DNA from 2 places in the Pontibacter sp. YIM B11418 genome. Region 1 is predicted to be linked to the other one. Evidence: riboswitches for the same ligand, from Rfam matches in the RefSeq annotation. Region 1 holds a riboswitch; the other holds the start of a gene.
What was found. Region 1 has a riboswitch for S-adenosylmethionine ahead of metH (methionine synthase). Riboswitches for the same ligand answer to the same signal wherever they lie in the genome.
Positions count from the first base shown of each region.

Region 2: another riboswitch for S-adenosylmethionine. It lies ahead of AC4QZR_RS13615 (O-acetylhomoserine aminocarboxypropyltransferase/cysteine synthase family protein); the one in region 1 lies ahead of metH (methionine synthase).

Region 1 is NZ_JCAEMH010000007.1:248,781-258,758, forward strand. It holds gene AC4QZR_RS17880 (ribonucleoside-diphosphate reductase small subunit) at 1-779, opposite strand, end outside; gene rplU (50S ribosomal protein L21) at 1,428-1,736, shown strand; gene rpmA (50S ribosomal protein L27) at 1,808-2,077, shown strand; gene AC4QZR_RS17895 (hypothetical protein) at 2,151-2,783, opposite strand; SAM riboswitch class I at 3,172-3,281, shown strand; gene metH (methionine synthase) at 3,352-7,059, shown strand; gene metF (methylenetetrahydrofolate reductase [NAD(P)H]) at 7,107-8,063, shown strand; gene AC4QZR_RS17910 (cyclase family protein) at 8,267-9,037, opposite strand; gene AC4QZR_RS17915 (hypothetical protein) at 9,041-9,460, opposite strand; gene hemW (radical SAM family heme chaperone HemW) at 9,532-9,978, opposite strand, start outside.
Region 2 is NZ_JCAEMH010000005.1:177,690-187,667, reverse strand. It holds gene AC4QZR_RS13635 (ribonuclease Z) at 1-243, opposite strand, end outside; gene AC4QZR_RS13630 (STAS domain-containing protein) at 257-634, opposite strand; gene AC4QZR_RS13625 (phosphoribosylaminoimidazolesuccinocarboxamide synthase) at 690-1,637, opposite strand; gene AC4QZR_RS13620 (SDR family oxidoreductase) at 1,815-3,299, opposite strand; SAM riboswitch class I at 3,556-3,658, shown strand; gene AC4QZR_RS13615 (O-acetylhomoserine aminocarboxypropyltransferase/cysteine synthase family protein) at 3,950-5,284, shown strand; gene AC4QZR_RS13610 (homoserine O-acetyltransferase family protein) at 5,284-6,342, shown strand; gene AC4QZR_RS13605 (homoserine dehydrogenase) at 6,323-7,585, shown strand; gene AC4QZR_RS13600 (hypothetical protein) at 7,851-8,540, shown strand; gene lysA (diaminopimelate decarboxylase) at 8,639-9,784, opposite strand; gene AC4QZR_RS13590 (aspartate kinase) at 9,777-9,978, opposite strand, start outside.

The sequences.
Region 1 (9,978 bases):
CGGTCGGCCACAAACTCAATGTACTGGCTCATCAGCTTGGCGTTCATCCCGATCAGGTCAACCGGTAATGCGTCTGTCACAAACTCCTTCTCAAATTCCACGGCATCGCGGATGATCTCGTGCACACGGCTCTCAGGCAGCTTTTCGTTCAGCATAGAATAGAGCAGGCAGGCGAAGTCGCAATGCAGGCCCTCGTCGCGGGAGATCAATTCGTTTGAGAAGGTTAGACCCGGCATCAGGCCACGCTTCTTGAGCCAGAAGATAGAGCAGAAAGAACCGGAAAAGAAAATGCCTTCCACAGCCGCAAAAGCAATCAGGCGCTCCGTGAAGTTCTCGCTGTTGATCCACTTCAAGGCCCACTCACCTTTTTTCTTCACGCATGGCACCGTCTCCAATGCATTGAACAGGTAGTCTTTCTCAGACTGCTTCTTAATATAGGTATCGATTAGCAGGGAATAAGTCTCGGCGTGGATGTTCTCCATCATGATCTGGAAACCATAGAAGCAGCGGGCCTCCGGCAACTGCACTTCCTGCATGAAGTTAATAGCCAGGTTTTCGTTTACGATGCCGTCGGAGGCGGCGAAGAATGCCAGTACGTGGCTGATGAAATGGCGCTCGCCGTCGTTCAGGTTCTCCCAGTCCTTCTGGTCCTGCGACAGGTCGATCTCCTCGGCAGTCCAGAAGCTGGCTTCTGCCTTTTTATACATCTGCCACACCTCGTCGTGCTGTATCGGGAATAAAACAAAGCGATTTGGGTTTTCTTGTAGTATTGGCTCCATGCTCGTAAACTTTAATGTTTTTTAAACTAACAGCAACACTTCGTTGCTGCTTTATCAAATGTCAAACTCAACAGACGGTACACCATGTGGTGCATGCACTTGAGATAACAGGATTTCAAATATAGGGATAAGAACTTGAATTGGCGGGCTAAAGTTGTTCAATTTATTAACACTTTGTTAAGTGATTGATTGTCTGAAAATTGGGTCGAAATCAACAGTCTTGTTAACATGATATTGTTAACATATGTAATTGTTAAAATATAGTAAATAAAATATTAATTCATTGTTAAGTGAATAAAAGTACAACCTCATAGTGCTTGGTTAGGTGTAAAAGATGTTTTTGAAGGGATAAAATCCAAAAGACTGCCCTTTGGAGTGTTTCCCGGAAGATGAATTCCTGTAGCATCTCTTCGGGCTCTGTGGAAAACACGATTTCCGGAGGAAGCTGTCAAGGTGCTGCGGACTAGCGTGTTATGCTCGTTTTTGAGAGGTGCAAAATTATGAAGCAGAGATTTCAACAGCGTTATCCACATAGTTGTGGAGAGGATCTGGGAAAACAGAAAGAATTAGAAAACAATGATTTGCATATTAACTTTAAGTCCGCTAATTTTGCAGACTTAAATTTTTTTAAAACATACATTGAAGCTGATGTACGCAATTGTAGAAATCGCAGGTCAACAGACCAAAGTAGAGAGCGGTAAGTTCATCTACGCTAACAAGCTTTCCGGCAATGATGGTGACGCCGTTGAGTTCGCCAATGTTCTTCTTACTGATGATAATGGCACTATTACTTTAGGTGCTCCTTTCGTTAGCGGTGTTAAAGTGGTTGGTAAAATCCTTGGCAACGTGAAAGGCGACAAAGTGATCGTTTTCAAAAAGAAGAGAAGAAAAGGCTATCGTAAGAAAAATGGTCACCGCCAGCACTATACGAAAGTCCTGATCGAGAGCATTGGATAAGCAGTAAGAGGAAATTAATCGTAAAATCTTTCAGGCATGGTTCGTCCGCCTGAACTAAATAGTAAAAGAAAATGGCACACAAAAAAGGAGCTGGTAGTTCTAATAACGGCCGCGAGTCTCACTCAAAACGACTTGGTGTTAAGATTTACGGTGGTCAGGACATCATCGCCGGCAACATCATTGTAAGACAAAGGGGTACTTCACACCACCCAGGCAACAACGTGGGTATGGGCAAAGACCATACACTGTTCGCTATGACTGACGGTGTAGTTCAATTCAAAAAAGGCGTTAAGAACCGTTCATACGTTTCTGTAATTCCTAAGGTAGAAGCAGAAGCGTAAGCTTTACGGCCTATGCCGCCACTTTAGAGTGGCAAAACAAAAAAGGGATGCCATCGCATCCCTTTTTTGTTTTCTAGGCTTTTTGCTTCGGGGCAGGTATGGCTTCAGGTATAGCCGGGGAAACTTTCTCCTCCTTTCCTACCCGGCCACCCCTCCAGTAGGTATAGAGCCCGGCAGCTATACCTGCCACACAAAGTACATAGGCTGCAGTCAGGCTTTGGAAGGAAAGCGGTATACTGCTCAGCACCAAACCAAGGCCGGCAAGCCAGATCAAACCATAGCATAAGGGTGCGTGCACGGAGGGTGTGTAATTTGTCCTGAATCCGAGCAGGTGCAGGAGTTTGGGCGCTTCCGCTGCCAGCAGCACCATGTTTAGCAACAGGAAGAAAGCAAGCACATAGGGCGTGCCTTTCCAGTTCTGCGATATGGTAACCAGCAGGATATTGAGCAGCATAGGGAGCAGGGCAATGGCACCCAGCGTGCGGTAGCGGAGCGTGAGCAACATAAACCCGACCACGATCTGGGAGTAGGCGATGAAGCGGGCAAAGAGCCCCAGGCCGAACTCCGCCAGTTTCTCTTCCAACCAGACCGGCCCGATCAGGCCCGGGAACTTGTGCTCATAAAAGATCTTGGCCATACCTGCCGTGAAGAAGATGAGCCCCAGGAGAACGCTTATGCCGTTGAGCATGAATGTTTTGTAGTTCATGTGTATACCTGCCATGATGTTCTAAGCTGTTAAGGTATAGCCTTTTATAAATCCATCACGAAGAATTATACCAACCGGCTAATTATATAGACGATTGAGCTATACCTAAATTGAGATTAATGCGGCCTTCCGGAGCAAATAACTCAATATCAAAGTTTTATTCAGAAAAGGGCAACATGCCCGCAGTGTCTCCGTATACCTAAATAGAAAGAGTTATAGAGTGAAAACAATTAAACTCTTTTAGGAAAGGGATACTTATGGTATCCCTTTCTGTTTTTATACCTTTTTTCCGCAGTCCTTCGCCCTGTTTCCGCACTCCTTCCCACTATCTTCCTATTCTTTGGCAACAAAAATTCGCCTTTTGCGGATAAGTATGTATCTTTACAGCTTCTTATCAAGAAAGACCGAGGGACAGGGCCCTATGACGTCTTAGCAACCTTGTACCAGCCTGGTGCTAATTCCCTTCTCAGCTATACCTTGGCCGGGAAAAGATAAGAGAGTATACCTGCCTTTGGGTGTCCTTCTTGATAAGCGCATTTGTAGTCTTAACCAAGAGGGGAGCACCAACATGACCAAATCACATCCGATCTATACCTTGCTGCAGGAGCGCGTGCTCGTGCTCGACGGCGCCATGGGCACCATGATCCAGCGTTACCAGCTCTCCGAAGCCGATTTCCGTGGCGAGCGTTTTAAGGATCATCCGTCTGACCTGAAGGGCAACAACGACCTGCTCTCCATCACACGTCCGGATATTATTAGGGCTATTCATGCCGAGTACCTCGAGGCCGGTGCCGATATTATCGAGACCAATACCTTCAGTGGTACCAGCATCGCGATGGCCGATTATGGATTGGAGCATGTGGTGTACGAGATGAACTACGAGTCGGCAAAGATAGCCCGTGAGGCGGCCGATGAGGTAGAAACCAAAGATCCGGCGCACAAGCGTTTCGTAGCAGGCGCCATTGGCCCGACCAACCGCACGGCCTCTCTCTCTCCGGATGTCAACAACCCCGGTTTCCGCGCCATCACATTCGACCAACTGGTGGAAGCTTACTACGAGCAGGTACGCGGACTAGTAGACGGCGGAGCTGATTTACTGTTGGTAGAAACCGTATTTGACACCCTGAATTGCAAAGCGGCACTTTTCGCTATACAAGAGCACGTAAATAACGGCGGCAAAGAACTCCCCATCATGGTATCCGGCACTATTACCGATGCCAGCGGCCGTACCTTGTCCGGGCAGACAGTAGAAGCTTTCTGGAACTCGATTTCGCATGCGCCGATCCTGAGCGTGGGCTTTAACTGTGCGCTCGGTGCTCGTCAGCTCAAAACACACATCCAGGAGCTGTCGCGTATTTCGGACTGTTTCATCAGCGCTTACCCGAATGCCGGTCTGCCCAACGCCTTTGGCGGCTACGATGAAACGGCTCAGCAAATGGGCGCTATCGTGGAAGAGTACCTGAAAGAAGGGCTGGTGAACGTACTGGGTGGTTGTTGTGGCACCACGCCAATCCACACCAAAGTAATTGCAGACCTGGTGCGCAGGTATAAACCGCACGTTCCCACTCCCGTAGCCCCGCTCCCCCGCTACAGCGGCCTCGAGCCTCTCACCATAACCTCCGATACCCTTTTCGTGAATGTTGGCGAACGCACCAACGTGACCGGCTCCAAAAAATTCTCCCGCCTCATTGTTGACGGTAAGTTCGAAGAAGCCCTCTCGGTGGCCCGTCAGCAGGTAGAAGGCGGTGCCCAGATCATTGACGTGAACATGGACGAAGGTATGCTCGATTCGGAGCAGGCCATGGCCGATTTTCTTAACCTGATCGCCTCCGAGCCCGACGTTGCTAAACTGCCGATCATGATCGATTCCTCTAAATGGAGTGTAATTGAGTCCGGCCTGAAGCGAACGCAAGGCAAATCGATCGTTAACTCCATCTCTTTAAAAGAAGGCGAAGAAGAGTTTATCAGACTCGCCCGCAGAGTGCGCCAGTACGGTGCCGCCGTGGTGGTCATGGCTTTTGACGAAACAGGCCAGGCCGATACGCTGGAGCGTCGCATTGAAATCTGCGAACGCTCCTATAGCATCCTGACTGAAGAAGTTGGCTTCCCGCCACAAGACATTATTTTCGACCCGAACATCCTGGCCATCGCCACAGGTATAGAAGAGCACAACAACTACGCAGTAGATTATATTGAGGCGGTGAAGTGGATCAAAGCCAATCTGCCGCATGCGCAGGTGAGCGGTGGCGTGAGCAATTTATCCTTCTCTTTCCGGGGCAATGACGTGGTGCGGGAGGCGATGCATACCGTGTTCCTGTACCATGCCGTGCAGGCAGGTATGGACATGGGCATCGTGAATGCAGGTATGCTGGGCGTATACAGCGAAATTCCGGCTGAACTGCGTGACCTGATCGAAGACGTGATCTTCAACCGCCACCCGGACGCTACCGAAAAGCTGGTTACTTACGCAGAGACTATCAAAGGCAAAGGCAAAACAGCCGTCGCCGCTGATAATTCCTGGCGCGAGGCGCCGGTGGAGGAGCGCCTGAAGCATGCGCTGGTAAAAGGCATCGTAGACTTTATCGACGAAGACACCGAAGAGGCGCGGCAGCAGGCAACTAAAACCCTGGATGTGATCGAAGGGCCGTTAATGGCAGGTATGTCAGTGGTGGGTGATCTGTTCGGTGCCGGTAAAATGTTTCTGCCGCAAGTGGTGAAGAGCGCTCGCGTGATGAAAAAGTCCGTGGCATACCTGCTGCCTTTTATGGAGAAGGAAAAGCTGGCCTCCGATACCTCCAAGTCAACGGCGGGTACGATCCTGATGGCGACGGTGAAAGGCGACGTGCACGACATCGGCAAAAATATTGTGGGCGTGGTGCTGGCCTGTAACAACTACGAAGTAATAGACCTGGGCGTGATGGTGCGGCTGGACAAGATTCTGGCCGAGGCCGAAGCGCATCAGGTAGATATTATCGGTCTAAGTGGACTGATCACCCCTTCGCTGGATGAGATGGTATACGTGGCGCAGGAAATGGAGCGTCGCGGCCTGAAAATTCCGCTCCTGATCGGCGGCGCCACTACTTCCAGGGTACATACAGCCGTGAAGATCGCGCCGCAGTACAGCGGCCCGGTGATACACGTGCACGATGCCTCGCGTAGCGTAACGGTGGTAAGCAGCCTTCTTGGCAGTGAGCGCGACAGCTATATCGCAGAGATCAGAGCCGAGTACGAAAAGCTGCGCGCAGACCACCTGAACCGCACCAAAGACCGTGCTTTTGCGACCATAGAAGAGGCGCGTGCTAATAAGTATCAGGTGAACTGGGCTGAAACGGAGGTGACCAAGCCAGACTTCATCGGCAACAAAGTATACACGAACTACCCATTGGCTGAGATTGTGCCTTACATCGACTGGACGCCTTTCTTCCATACCTGGGAGCTCAAGCGGCAGTACCCGAAAATCCTGAACGATCCGGAGCTTGGTGTGGAAGCCACCAAACTATTTGCCGACGCACAAAGCATGCTGCAGGAGATCGTGGACAAGCAATTGCTGGAAGCGCGGGCTGTGGTGGGGTTCTATCCTGCCAACGTATACACCGATGATACCATCGAGGTATACACCGATGATTCACGTGAAAACGTGCTGACCGAGTTCCATACCTTGCGCCAGCAGGGCAAGAAAGGAGCCAACGTACCGAACCTGGCCTTCTCCGATTTTCTGGCACCGAAAGAAACAGGTATAGCCGACTACATCGGCGGCTTTGTGGTGTCGGGAGGTTTTGGTATCGAGAAGTTATTGGAGCAGTACGAAGCCGAGCATGACGATTACCGCAGCATCATGGTGAAAGCGTTGGCAGACCGCCTGGCCGAGGCCTTTGCCGAACTCATGCACCGGAAAGTACGCAAGGAACTGTGGGGGTACGCACCGGACGAGCAGCTGGATAACGAGGGCTTGATCAAGGAGCAATACAAAGGTATACGCCCGGCCCCTGGCTACCCCGGCTGTCCGGACCATACCGAAAAGATCACGCTTTTTAACCTCCTAAATGCAGAAGAAGCCGGTGTGATCCTGACCGAGAACCTGGCCATGCATCCGGCATCCTCAGTAAGTGGCCTGTACTTCTCGCATCCGGATTCCCGCTACTTTGGTCTCGGTAAGATAGGCGAAGACCAGGTAGCAGACGTTGCGCAGCGCAAAGGTATGGCCAAAGAGGAACTGGAGCGATGGTTGTCGCCGAACCTGAACTATGAGCCGAAGCCGGTAGCGCAGCAGGTATAGCAGACCAACTATTCAACAATACAGCAATTTAACAATTCAGATAAAAATTGAAAGTAACCGAGCACTTCCGGAACGCCAATGGCAAGACCTTGTTCACCTTCGAGATCCTGCCGCCGCTCAAAGGCGAGAACATGAAAACCCTGTTCAACCACATCGATCCGCTGATGGAGTTCAAGCCGCCTTTCATCGACGTGACCTACCACCGCGAAGAGTATATCTACAAATCACGGGAAAACGGTTTGCTGGAGAAGCGCAGCACACGTAAACGGCCGGGTACGGTGGGCATTTGTGCGGCCATCCAGAACCACTACAAGGTAGACACGGTGCCGCACCTGATCTGCGGCGGCTTCAGCAAAGAAGAAACAGAGAATGCCCTCATCGACCTACATTTCCTGGGTATAGACAATGTGCTGGTATTGCGCGGTGATTGCGTGAAGAGTGAGCAGCGCTTCGTGCCGGAGCCCGACGGCCATACCTATGCCACGGAGCTTATCGGGCAGGTCGTGAACATGAACAAGGGCTGTTACCTGGACGAGGAGCAGGTATACCACAATGGTACCGACTTTTGCATTGGCGTAGCCGGCTATCCGGAGAAGCACTTCGAAGCACCCAACCTGACCTCTGACCTCCGCTGGCTGAAAAAGAAGATAGAAATGGGTGCAGAGTACATCGTCACGCAGATGTTTTTCGATAACCAGAAATATTTTGATTTCGTGAATCGCTGCCGCGCCGAAGGTATAAACGTGCCGATCATTCCGGGCCTGAAACCGATGACCACCAAAACGCAGCTCACCCTGTTGCCCAGCTTGTTTCATGTCGAGATTCCGTGTGCATTGGCTGATGCGATCGAGTCTTGTGCTGATAACAAAGCGGCCGCGCAGGTGGGTGTGGAGTGGGCGATACAGCAATCCAAGGAGCTGATGGAGTTTGGTGTACCTTGTCTGCATTTCTACTCCATGGGCAAGTCGGAATCGGTGCGGAAAGTGGCAGAGCAGTTGTTTTAAAGAAACCTCAACTAAACTAAACCTAACCTTAAGGCTGGGGCTTTTGGCTCCGGCTTTTCTTTTTTAACAGGTATAGCGATACCTATCGCACGACTTTACAGCATCTCTTAGTTGTGTGAGTGTCTAGAAAATGGAGTGTCGCAGGTATAGCTGGGCGGTTGGTTAAGATACTCACTGGAGGTCTGGCAAGGTATAGCTATACCTTATAAAGCCGGGAAAACAGGGGTTAGCTTATAAAGCACCGGCTTGCTCGGGCTGGCATCGAGTTGCAGGCTGGCGATCTGGATGTTGAGCAGGTATAGCCCATCTTCTACCTGGTCCGGTACATAGATCAGTTCGGTGATGGTGGCGCCGCAGCGGGTGTTTTTGGGGTATTGCCAGAAAGCGTGGTGGCAGAGCAGTTTGCCTTCGTCCAGCTCACGGTCCACGGAGGGCAGGTCGAGCAGCAGGTGCTGTATACCTTTCTCAGCCAGATACTGCCCAATGGTATGCTCCAGGTAGGGCGGGTTGGTGCCGGAATAGTGGCGGGTGAGTTTCCCTTCGGAATTCGGCAGGGTGCGGATGATGAGCGCTTCGCATTTTATACCTTGCAGTCCGGCTTTCACATCCTCGAGCAGCACCACTTCGTCGCCGTTTTTCTGCTTTTGTGGAGTTACCGTGATGAGCTGCGCTACAAGGAGAAAGCGTTTCAGGCAGTTGTGGATGGTGGCGTGCTCGTCGGCCGAAATGTGGCCGTAGCATTCGGTGTGAGTGCCGTTGCCGTGCGGCGTCAGGTGGATGCGCTTGTAATTGGTGCTTCCTCCCTGGGCCACGCTTCCGACAAAATCTCCCACCCGGATCACATCAAACTTCGCTGGCTCGGCCCAGAAGCACTCGGGCTGCGGTTGTTTATCGTGCAGCGGCATAGAGATGTCCAGCGGCTGTGTCGGGTCGAAGGTATAGGGTTGGTCGCGGTATGTAATGGAGGCCTGCATCACTTAACTCTCATAATCCCGCAGCCAGCGCAGGGCGTCAGCATCATTCGTAAAGTTCCTTGCTTCAAAGTCCACTCCCCCCAGTGCTTCTGCCCTTGTCATCACAGACTCAAACGAGAGCCTGTTAAACACATTTTCGGGCAGCACACGGGCCAGTTTTTTCACGCCCTGTTCCGAAAGCGATTTGTAAAAGGTAGTAGACAGCCACTCTTTGGTATGGGGAAGCAGTTTGCCAATGACCAGTGCGTTCAGCAGCAGCTTGTCAGCCTTAGATTCCTCCAGTAGCTGGCCTAACTTTTCAGAAGTCTGGAGCATCTCGTTGTGCTCCACGGGGCGCAGCCAGGTGTTTGCCACTATACCGTGCTGGCGGTCTGCGGCGATTCGGCTGATGTCGTTTAGGTAAAGTGTTTCCAATAGCTGCATGGTGGTGTAGCGCGGGGCTTTTTTCCGGCTGAAACCAAATCTACAAATAAATCTGATATAATCAGCACGTGCTATTCTATCATCAGGTCCAGGGTTATTTGGTCGGCAAGCAGCTTGCCCGGGTCGGTCAGGTATAGCACGTTTGCCTCAACACGCGCCAATCCTTTCTCGCTAAGCTGTTGCAGGTATAGCTGATGCTGTGACTGCAGGTCGTAGCTATACCTGTCGCGCATCAGGTTCAGGTCGCAACCCCAGATGGTGCGGAGCGTGGTGAGCAGGTAGTCGTTAGCCTGGTCGGCCAGCGTGAGTTCTTCTACCTCGGCAGGTATAATGCCTTCGGCCATGGCGGCGGTATACTTCCGGTTATTGGCCACATTATACTGCCGGCTGTGGCCGTTGAAGGAATGCGCGCTCGGGCCAACTCCCAGGTAATGCACGCCACGCCAGTAATTGCTGTTGTGTTTCGATTCGTAGCCCGACTTGCTGAAGTTGGACACCTCGTACTGCACATACCCATG
Region 2 (9,978 bases), on a different contig from region 1:
CTGCAGGTGCATGGTAGAAAGTAAACCTGCCAGACCAAAGTAATGGTCGCCGTGCAGATGGCTGATGTAGATGTTAGAAATGCGCTGATGCTTTATTTTGTAAAGCATCAGCTGCATTTGGGTTCCTTCTCCGCAATCAATCAGATGAAGCTGATTGTCGATGGTCAGCAACTGGGCGGTATGGTGCCGGTTTGCCGAGGGTGTGGCCGACGAACTGCCAAGTATTCTGAGTTCGAAATCCACAAAGTAGGGTTTGCTAGTCTTCCTTGTTGGTTAGGTCCTGCTCGATCTCGTGCAGAAACACACGGTCGATCGCCTCTTCCACCGTAGGAAGGATGTTAAGCACAGACTCTAGTTTAGAGATCGTGATCAGTTTCATCACATGGTCCTGCAGGCTGGTCAGAATCAGCAAACCGTTAGAGGAGTTGCAAAGTCTGTTCGCAATCAGGATAGAGCTCAAGCCTGAAGAGTCAGTATATTTTACGTTATTGAGGTCAAGAATCAGGTTGGTGATCCCTTCGGCATTCAATTTCACGAACTCAGATTTCAAATCCGGAGCGATTGAAGTATCAAGTTTCTTCTCGTCTATCGTGATAATCGTGTAGTTTTCTTTCTTATCAATCGTGTACTTCATAGATCTACCAGTAAAGGATTTAAACGCGAATGTACCAAAATCCACGTTAATAATTCTAATTTTTCTCGTTAAAAATGTTTTCTACGATCTGATTCTCCATGCGTGAGAGCACATTATCGTAACTTTCTTTGTGAAACGGCTGCCCCGTGAAAACCTCGTAAAGCTCAATGTAGCGGTCCGAAATACTATGCACCACTTCGTCGGTCATTTCAGGCACGGTTTGCCCTTCTTTTCCCTGAAAATTGTTCTCGATCAGCCACTGACGCACAAACTCTTTCGACAGTTGCTTCTGCGATTCGCCGTTCTGCTGGCGCGCCTCGTACCCTTCCAGATAGAAGTAGCGCGAAGAGTCCGGCGTGTGGATCTCGTCAATCAGGTATACCCCGCCATTGTAATTGCCGAACTCATACTTGGTATCCACCAGTATCAGTCCGCGCTGCGCGGCCAGTTCCGTGCCTCTCGCGAAGAGTGCCCGGGTATAAGCTTCTAATTTAATATATTCTTGCTCAGATACAATGCCTTTTGCTATAATTTCTTCGCGCGAGATGTCTTCGTCATGTCCTTCGTCAGCTTTGGTGGTCGGGGTGATGATCGGCTCTGGCAGTCTGTCGTTCTCACGGAGGCCTTCAGGAAGCGCCACACCGCACACACTGCGTTTGCCTTCTTTGTACTCGCGCCAGGCGTGCCCGGCCAGGTATCCTCTGATCACCATCTCTACTTTGTAAGGTTCGCAGCGGTAGCCAATGGTCACGTTCGGGTCTGGCGTCGATAGCACCCAGTTCGGCACCAGGTCCGAAGTAGCTTTCAGATTGATGCTCGCTATTTGGTTCAATACCTGACCTTTATAAGGTATAGCTCTTGGCAGCACCACATCGAAAGCCGAAATACGGTCTGTTGCTAAAACGGCTAGTCGGTTTTCAAAATAATAAACGTCGCGTACTTTGCCTCTGTAAAAACCGGTCTGCCCGGCGAAGGAGAAATTCGTTTCTTTTATGGCCTCCATTAGGTCTGTTAGGTTTGAGAAAGGCAAAGTTAAAATATTTTTTCTCGGTGAGCGTGATAAGGTATAGGTATAAATGTAAAATGCCTGCGCAGAAGAGGTAAGCATCTGAGTAAAGACACTGCTATATACTCTTAAGTATAGTGATAGTTTTATATTATGAAATCTATTGTTTGTACATTATCGAGAATGTTGTGTTGGCGGTGATAATTTGTCAATAAGCGGTTCCTGGTAATGAATGATGTTGTGCGCCATTCCTTTAAAAATAACAAAATGGAAAGGGAGCATGGCATACCAGTATAGCCTACCAGCCAACCCATCCGGGCGGAAAGCGGCCAGTTGTTCCAGGTAGTTGCCATCGGCCTCGCGGCTTATTCTGAACTGCAGCCAAGCCTCGCCGGGAAGTTTCATTTCAGCATAAAGCAACAGACGGCCAACCTTGTAATCCACAGCCAGCACGCGCCAGAAATCGATCGAATCGCCGGTCTTTACGTCGATTGGGTGTCTTCGGCCGCGCTGCAAGCCAACGCCGCCCACCATTTTGTCGAGCAGGCCACGTAGCTCCCACAGGAAATCAGTCTTGTACCAACCACGCTCACCGCCGATACGCAAAATGTTATCCATCACCTCCTCAGGGGCTCTGTCGAAGCGCATACGCTGCCGGTCGGTGAGCACGCCGTGTTCTGGTATTTGTACAAAATCCATAAAATCGAGTTGCATATTGCCACTCACCAGTGCATCCTTCCAGCTCGAGACTACCATGTTCTGTTCCATCTTGGTAAAAGCCAGATTGAGAGCACTCTCGTAGCTCAGGCACTTGTGCGGGATCAACTGCTGTATGCTGCTGTCTTTCACCACCGCATCGTTGCGCAGACTCTCCACTAGGCTGCGGGCTAATGTGTAATTGGTGCTCGTGACAAAGTACAACCAGTAAGAAGAAAGCTTGGGTGTGAGCACTGGCAAGGTATAGATGCGTCGTTTCAGGTTTCGGACTTTAGCCAGTTGCAACAGCATTTGCTTGTAGGTGAGCACATCAGGCCCGCCAATCTCGAAACGCCTGTCATAACAGTCGGTGCGGCCGAGCACCTCAATCAGGTAAAACATGACATCGCGTATGGCAATGGGCTGACAGCGGGAGTTGAGCCAGCGGGGTGTTACCATTACCGGAAGCTTCTCCACCAGGTCACGGATGATCTCGAAAGAAGCGCTGCCCGAACCGATGATAATCGCGGCGCGGAGTACTGTTAGCCTCGCTTTGCCCTGGGCGAGCACGTCCTCCACCTGCCGGCGTGAGGTCAGGTGCTTCGACAAATGCGCGTCGTTGGCAATGCCGCTGAGGTAGATCACCTGCTTGGCACTAGTTGTATCAAGGTAGTTGACGAAGTTCAAAGCAGAAGCTTTCTCGGCCTCCCCAAAGTCTGCGGAGCCGGAGCCCATGGAGTGCACCAGGTAGTAGGCGGCGTCTATGTTACGGGGTAAATCCTGCAAACTTTCCGGCTTGAGCAGATCTCCTTTTACCACCTGTACTTTATCCTGCAGACTCTCAGGCAACTCGAAGCGACGCGGGTCCCGGACAAGGCAAACGACCTCGTGTTGTGCCTCTATCAGCACAGGCAGGAGTCGTTTGCCAATGTAGCCGTTTGCGCCGGTCAGGAGTATCTTCATCAGGGTTTGTCAGGTATTTTATACCTGCACAACAGGTATAGCTTCGTATTGTTATGAGAAAGCAATTATACTTATTCAAAGATAGTAAATCAACAGGTATAAATGGTTTGTATTATACAGTATGTAAGTTGCTGATAGGCAGATGTGTGAAATTGATTTATTAGAGGAACTTGCAATTATTTTAAATAATTATTTGGATTATTTAAAATGCTGCTCTAGCTTTGCATCATCAAGTCTGATATCCCTTGTGGGTATCGATTTATAAAGAAGCGCGGAGAGACAGGCTCTGTGAAGCGCTAGCAACCAGCCCCGAGCAAGGTGCTAATTCCTGATTCCGGAAGTCCGGATGTATATAAATTGATAACGTTATGGAAAAGGGAACCAAGCCAACACAACTTCTTTTATTTTTTACACTGGCAGCTCAAAGCCCGGTTCTTTCGCATGCCTATACCTGTGCTACTACCTGCTGTAGCCGAATGTGCATGTGTTGCTGCTGCTGTTGCTAGCGCGACCAACCCCCAAACTTTTTGCTGCAATGCCGTCGTGCCTCAGGTAGATCCTGTGAGCGTCCGACTGTAGCCATTTCATTCTTCTTGTCTTAAAACAAGCTAATCTATTCTATATTTTTCAAAATTTTAAACAGCACGACTATGCCTAATACACTTCATTTCGAAACGCTTCAATTACACGCCGGCCAGGAAATCGACCCAACCACCCGTTCCCGCGCTGTGCCCATTTACCAGACTTCTTCCTACGTTTTCAAAGACGCCGAGCACGGAGCCAATCTGTTTGCGCTGAAGGAGTTCGGTAACATCTATACCCGCATCATGAACCCGACCACCGATGTGTTTGAGAAGCGCATTGCCGCTTTGGAAGGCGGTGTGGCGGCAGTGGCCGTGGCCTCGGGACAAGCAGCGCAATTCATTGCGCTAAACAACATCCTGCAGGCCGGCGACAATTTCGTATCCTCCAGCTTCCTTTACGGCGGTACTTACAACCAATTCAAGGTATCCTTTAAGCGGTTAGGTATAGAGGTGCGCTTTGCCGAAAGCGACGAACCGGAAAGCTTTGCGCAATTGATCAACGAAAACACGAAAGCGATCTACGTGGAAACGATCGGCAACCCTCGCTTCAACATTCCTGACTTTGAGGCCATCGCTGCAGTGGCCAAAGCAAACAATATTCCGCTGGTAGTGGATAATACTTTTGGGGCAGGTGGCTACCTGTTCAGACCAATTGAGCACGGTGCTAACGTGGTAGTAGAGTCGGCAACCAAGTGGATCGGCGGGCATGGCACCAGCATTGGCGGCGTGATCGTGGACGGCGGCAACTTTAACTGGGGCAACGGCAAATTTCCGCAGTTCTCGGAGCCGTCAGAAGGCTATCATGGACTCAACTTCTGGGAGGTATTCGGCGCTGACGGGCCATTTGGCAACATCGCCTTTGCCACCAGGGCACGAGTAGAGGGCTTGCGAGATTTTGGTCCGGCGCTTAGTCCTTTCAACTCTTTCCTGCTGCTGCAAGGTCTGGAGACACTCTCACTGCGGGTGGACCGCACCGTGCAGAATGCGCAGGCGCTGGCCGAGTGGCTGGAGCAGCACGAGCAGGTAGAAAGCGTGAACTACCCGGGACTGCCTTCCAGCAAGTACCACGGCCTGGCCAAGAAGTACCTGAAAAGAGGGTATGGCGGCGTGCTCTCCTTTAACCTGAAAGGGGACAAAAAGCAGACGGAAGTTTTTGTGAACAGCCTGCAACTGATCAGTCACCTGGCCAACCTGGGCGATGCCAAAACCCTGATCATACACCCGGCCTCTACTACCCACCAGCAACTTTCGGAGCAGGAGCAGCAGAGTGCGGGTGTAACGCCAACGCTACTGCGCCTGTCCGCAGGTATAGAGCACCTTGATGATATAATCGCTGACTTGGAACAGGCTTTCGCTAAGGTAGGTCAGCAGAACAACCAAGCCGTTTTGAACGAAGCATAATGCCTGAACAATTAAATTTTCATTACCAGAAACAGTTTCAGTTGGAGTCGGGAGCCTCGCTTCCCGGCTTCCAACTGGCCTATACAACCTATGGACAACTCAACAGAGAAAAAAGCAATGTGGTGTGGGTATGCCACGCCCTCACGGGCAGCTCGGACTTCACTGACTGGTGGGGCGAATTATTTGGCGAGGGAAAACTATACGACCCGGTGGACTGGTTTGTGGTTTGTGCGAACACCTTGGGTGGCTCCTATGGATCCACGGGACCACTTGCAGTTAATCCGGAAACGCTGCAACCCTACTACCACAGCTTCCCGCAACTGACCAACCGCGACATTGTGCGGGCCTTCGATCTGCTGCGGCAGGACTTAGGTATAGCACAGGTGCATACCTTGCTAGGCGGCTCGCTGGGCGGGCAGCAGGCACTGGAGTGGGCCATTTTACAGCCGGAGGTTTTCCAAAATCTGATCCAGGTAGCCTCCAATGCGCGGCATTCGGCCTGGGGCATCGCCTTCAATGAAAGCCAGCGCATGGCCATCCGGCAGGACCCAACCTGGGCGACCAATACACGGGAAGCAGGTATAGCGGGACTCAAAACGGCCCGTGCCATCGCCATGCTTTCTTACAGGCACTATACCTGCTACGAAGAGAGTCAGCAGGAGCCGGGCAACAGCATCACCGACGATTTCAGGGCGGCCTCTTACCAGGTATATCAAGGTGAAAAACTGGCCAGTCGCTTCAATGCCTATACCTACTGGCTCCTCTCCAAAGCCATGGACTCGCATAACATTGGCCGCGACAGGGGAGGAGTCGAGAAGGCCTTGGGTCGACTTCAGGCCAAAGCGCTTTTTGTCGGGGTGGACACTGACCTGCTCTTTCCGATAGAAGAGCAGGCGCAACTAAACCGGCTAGTGCCGGGCTCCCGCTTCGCACTCCTCCACTCCGGCTACGGGCACGACGGTTTTTTGGTGGAAACGGCACAGCTCACGCAGGCCATCCGGGAATTTTATGAAACAGAAACAGTAAAGCACATTCACTATGAAAATACAGAAGTTTAAAAAACGCATCGGACTGATCGGCTTTGGCTGCGTTGGGCAGGGATTGTATGATGTGGTGGAAGCGAACCGGCACCGTGGCTGGGAAATCGGCAGTATCTGTGTCAGGGACAAAGAAAAACCACGCTCCCTGCCAGCCTCCGCCTTCACCTATGATGTGCAGGAGGTACTGCAGGATCCAAGCCTCGATATCATTGCAGAGTTGATCAGCGATCCCAAAGAGGCGCTTGTTATAATCCGGCAAGCCCTGCAGCAGGGCAAAACCGTGGTGTCGGCCAACAAAAAAGTGGTTGCCGAAAACCTGCCGGAACTGATCCAGCTGCAGCAGCGGCACGGAGGTGTGTTGTTGTATGAAGCCTCCGTGTGCGGCAGTATACCTGTGCTGCGCACACTTGAGGCCTACTATGGCTCGGAGCCGCTGGTGGAAGTGCGCGGGATTCTGAATGGATCTTCTAATTATATATTAAGTAAGCTGCACGCAGAGCACGGTGATTTTCAGTCTGCCCTGGCGCAGGCGCAGGAACTGGGATTTGCAGAGGCCGACCCGTCGCTGGACGTGGAGGGAACGGATGCGCTGCACAAACTTTGCATTATGGCGGCGCATGCCTATGGTTTGCTGGTGCACCCGGATGAGGTGCTGCACTTTGGTATCCACCATATTACCTCCGAAGCCGTTGAACTGGCCGATGCATTAGGTTGCCGGATCAAGCTGGTCGGGTCTTTAAAAGCTGCCGCAGACGGAGAGGTTGCACTACAGTTGCTGCCAACGTTTATACCTGAGGGTGATGCTTTGTATGAGGTGGGAGCGGAATTTAATGGACTGGAGATAGAGGGGCAGTTCGCCGGGAAACAGTTCCTGAAAGGGCGTGGTGCCGGCAGTCACCCAACAGGATCGGCTGTATGGGCAGATGTTGCAGCGGCTGTGCGCGGATACCGCTATACCTACCCCAAGCTTTGCACCAGCCAGATGACTGCCACATCCGGAGATGGGCAGCTCACCGTTTTGCTACAAGGCACGGAAGAACGTATTGCGGAGCTTCTGGAACTGTTGCAGCCTGCCATCCAGCACCAAACGCCAGACCAAAGTCAGGTCATCCTGTCACTGACGCCACAGCAACTAAGGCAACATCAGGCCCTGCTGAACCAACGAGGTATTTTCGTAGCGTCCATACCGGCAAGTGTACCGCTTGATATAATACCAGAAGTGTTTAGTCAAACAGAGGCTATACCTATAGGAAGCTTATAAGTTTAACTTATGCTCAGCCAAGCGAGCTAATTTGGAAAACTTATTCAGGTGCGTCGGTTGTATAAGAATAATTCAATTTGTTTTATTTAATAATTGTAATTTAAAATTGTATATTAATTGTATATGTATCATGCAATTAATTGGGTTGGAGCCTTTATATTAGTATTATAAAACATTTATATAAATAGCGCAGTCATTTTCATCTGTTTGTGGTTTGTCTATCGTACAATGAATATTTATGGACGATTCAAAATACCTGAAAGCAATGAAAATCTATATACCCTGGCTCAGCTCTCTACTTCTGATAATTATATTTTCATCCTGTAGGAACGACAACGTATCGCCTATCCGGAACGTGCGTTTTGACCCCGGTCTGCTAAATCCGCTGCAGGCTGCCGGTAGTATACCCTGCACTGCGCATACCTATTATTATAATGGTGCAGAAAAATCGCTGGGCACGGTTTACAGTGGCATGATTCTTCTGTCGTTCAGCGACGAACTGAGTCATGAGCAGGCCACGGCCGCAGCGGCACGTCATGGGTTTATAGAGGAACTCGGACAGCCGATCCAGACAAACTCCGCCCGGCTGTATCCGGCCAAACTGGCTGCGGGCCTCAACTGCCGGCAGGTAGAAGTGGCGCTTTCTGAAATTTCAAAAGACCCGGCTGTGGACTACGCCGCCCCTTATTTTGAATCGGCAGGCGGACAGCTGCTAGGTGTATCGAACGAATTCATAGTGATTGTAGAAGAAGGCAAGCAACCAGCTGAACAGGTGCTAAAACGCCTGAGCGGGGCCACCGGAACTGAGGTGGTGAACGCCCTGAGCGAAGATACTTTTGTGTTACGCGCCAACAAGAACTCACAGGGCAATGCCCTTGAAATGGCAAACTTTTTCAACAAGCATCCGCTTATAAAACATGCAGAGCCAGATTTTGTGGTTTCGCTGGCCATGTAAAATACCAGATTGTGATGGTTTTGGGTTAAGAGTGAGAAAGCCCCGCCTCCTTAAATTGGAAGCGGGGCTTTCATTTTGTAAATGGGGAAATTCAAGGGCTACCCAAGGTATACGGCAGCGGCCTTCTCTCTCAAATTGTACGAAGAAGACATCACCTCACCATAAGCGCCTGCCGTGCGGATCGCAATCAGGTCACCGCGGTTTGTTTCAGGCAGCACTACCGCTTTCCCAAAGCAATCGGACGACTCGCAGATGGGGCCCACCACATCGTAGCGCTCTTCGGCGCCCTTGCTGGTCAGGTTTTCTATTTTGTGATACGACTGGTACAGCGCCGGGCGGATCAGCTCGGTCATGCCGGCATCCAGGATGGCAAAGTTAGTCGACACGCCTTTTTTAATATAAAGCACCTTCGAGATAAGCGTACCGCTCTGGGCAACCAGGGCGCGTCCCAGTTCAAAATGTACCTGCTGGTTGGGGCGCAGTTCCAGAAACTGGTTGAACAAAGAAAAGTATGCCTCAAAATCAGGTATAGGCTGCTCGTCCGGGTTGTAGTAATCCACCCCAAGTCCACCACCCACGTTGATGTGCTCCAACTGTACTTGCTGCGATTCAAACCACTCTTGAAACTCGTTCACGCGCGTGCACAGATTGCGGAATGCCGACAAATCTGTGATCTGCGAACCGATGTGAAAATGCAGCCCGATCAGCGACAGGTTAGGCAGCGTTTTGAGGAGCGCCAGCACGTCGGGTAGTTCCCAGGCATTGATACCAAACTTGTTTTCTTCGAGCCCAGTTGTGATGTACTTGTGCGTATTGGCATTCACGTTCGGGTTGATGCGTAGCGCGATGCGGGCCGTTTTGCCTTTGGCTTCCGCAAGTTCGTTCAGCACGATCAGTTCGTGGCTCGACTCGCAGTTAAAGCAGAAAATGTCCTGATCCAGCGCATAGTTGATCTCAGCATCCGACTTGCCCACGCCTGCAAATACGACATGGTGCGCCGGGAAGCCACTTTCGATGGCGCACTTCACCTCGTTACCGCTCACGCAGTCAGCTCCGAAGCCCGCAGCGCGCATTTCATCCAGGATCGGGCCGTTTGTGTTGGCCTTCAGGGCATAGTGTACCTGAAAGTTATACCTGGCGGCCTCCTGGCTGACCTGCTGCAGGGTTTGGCGCAACAGGTTGAGGTCGTATACATAAAAGGGAGTAGCGTGCTGTTGCAACTCCTGCACAGAGAGATTAAGCATTTTTCTGGTTCCTTTCAAAGATGCCCTCATTCAACAGGATCAGGGATCTTTCTTTATCGGTTGTGTTGATCAATAAACTGATGTTGTTCTTGCTTCCGCCATAGGAGATCATGCGAAGCGGTATGTCTTTGAGCGCCTCAAAAATCTTCAGTCCCGAGCCGCTGCGTTCGGCAATAAAATCACCCACCACACAG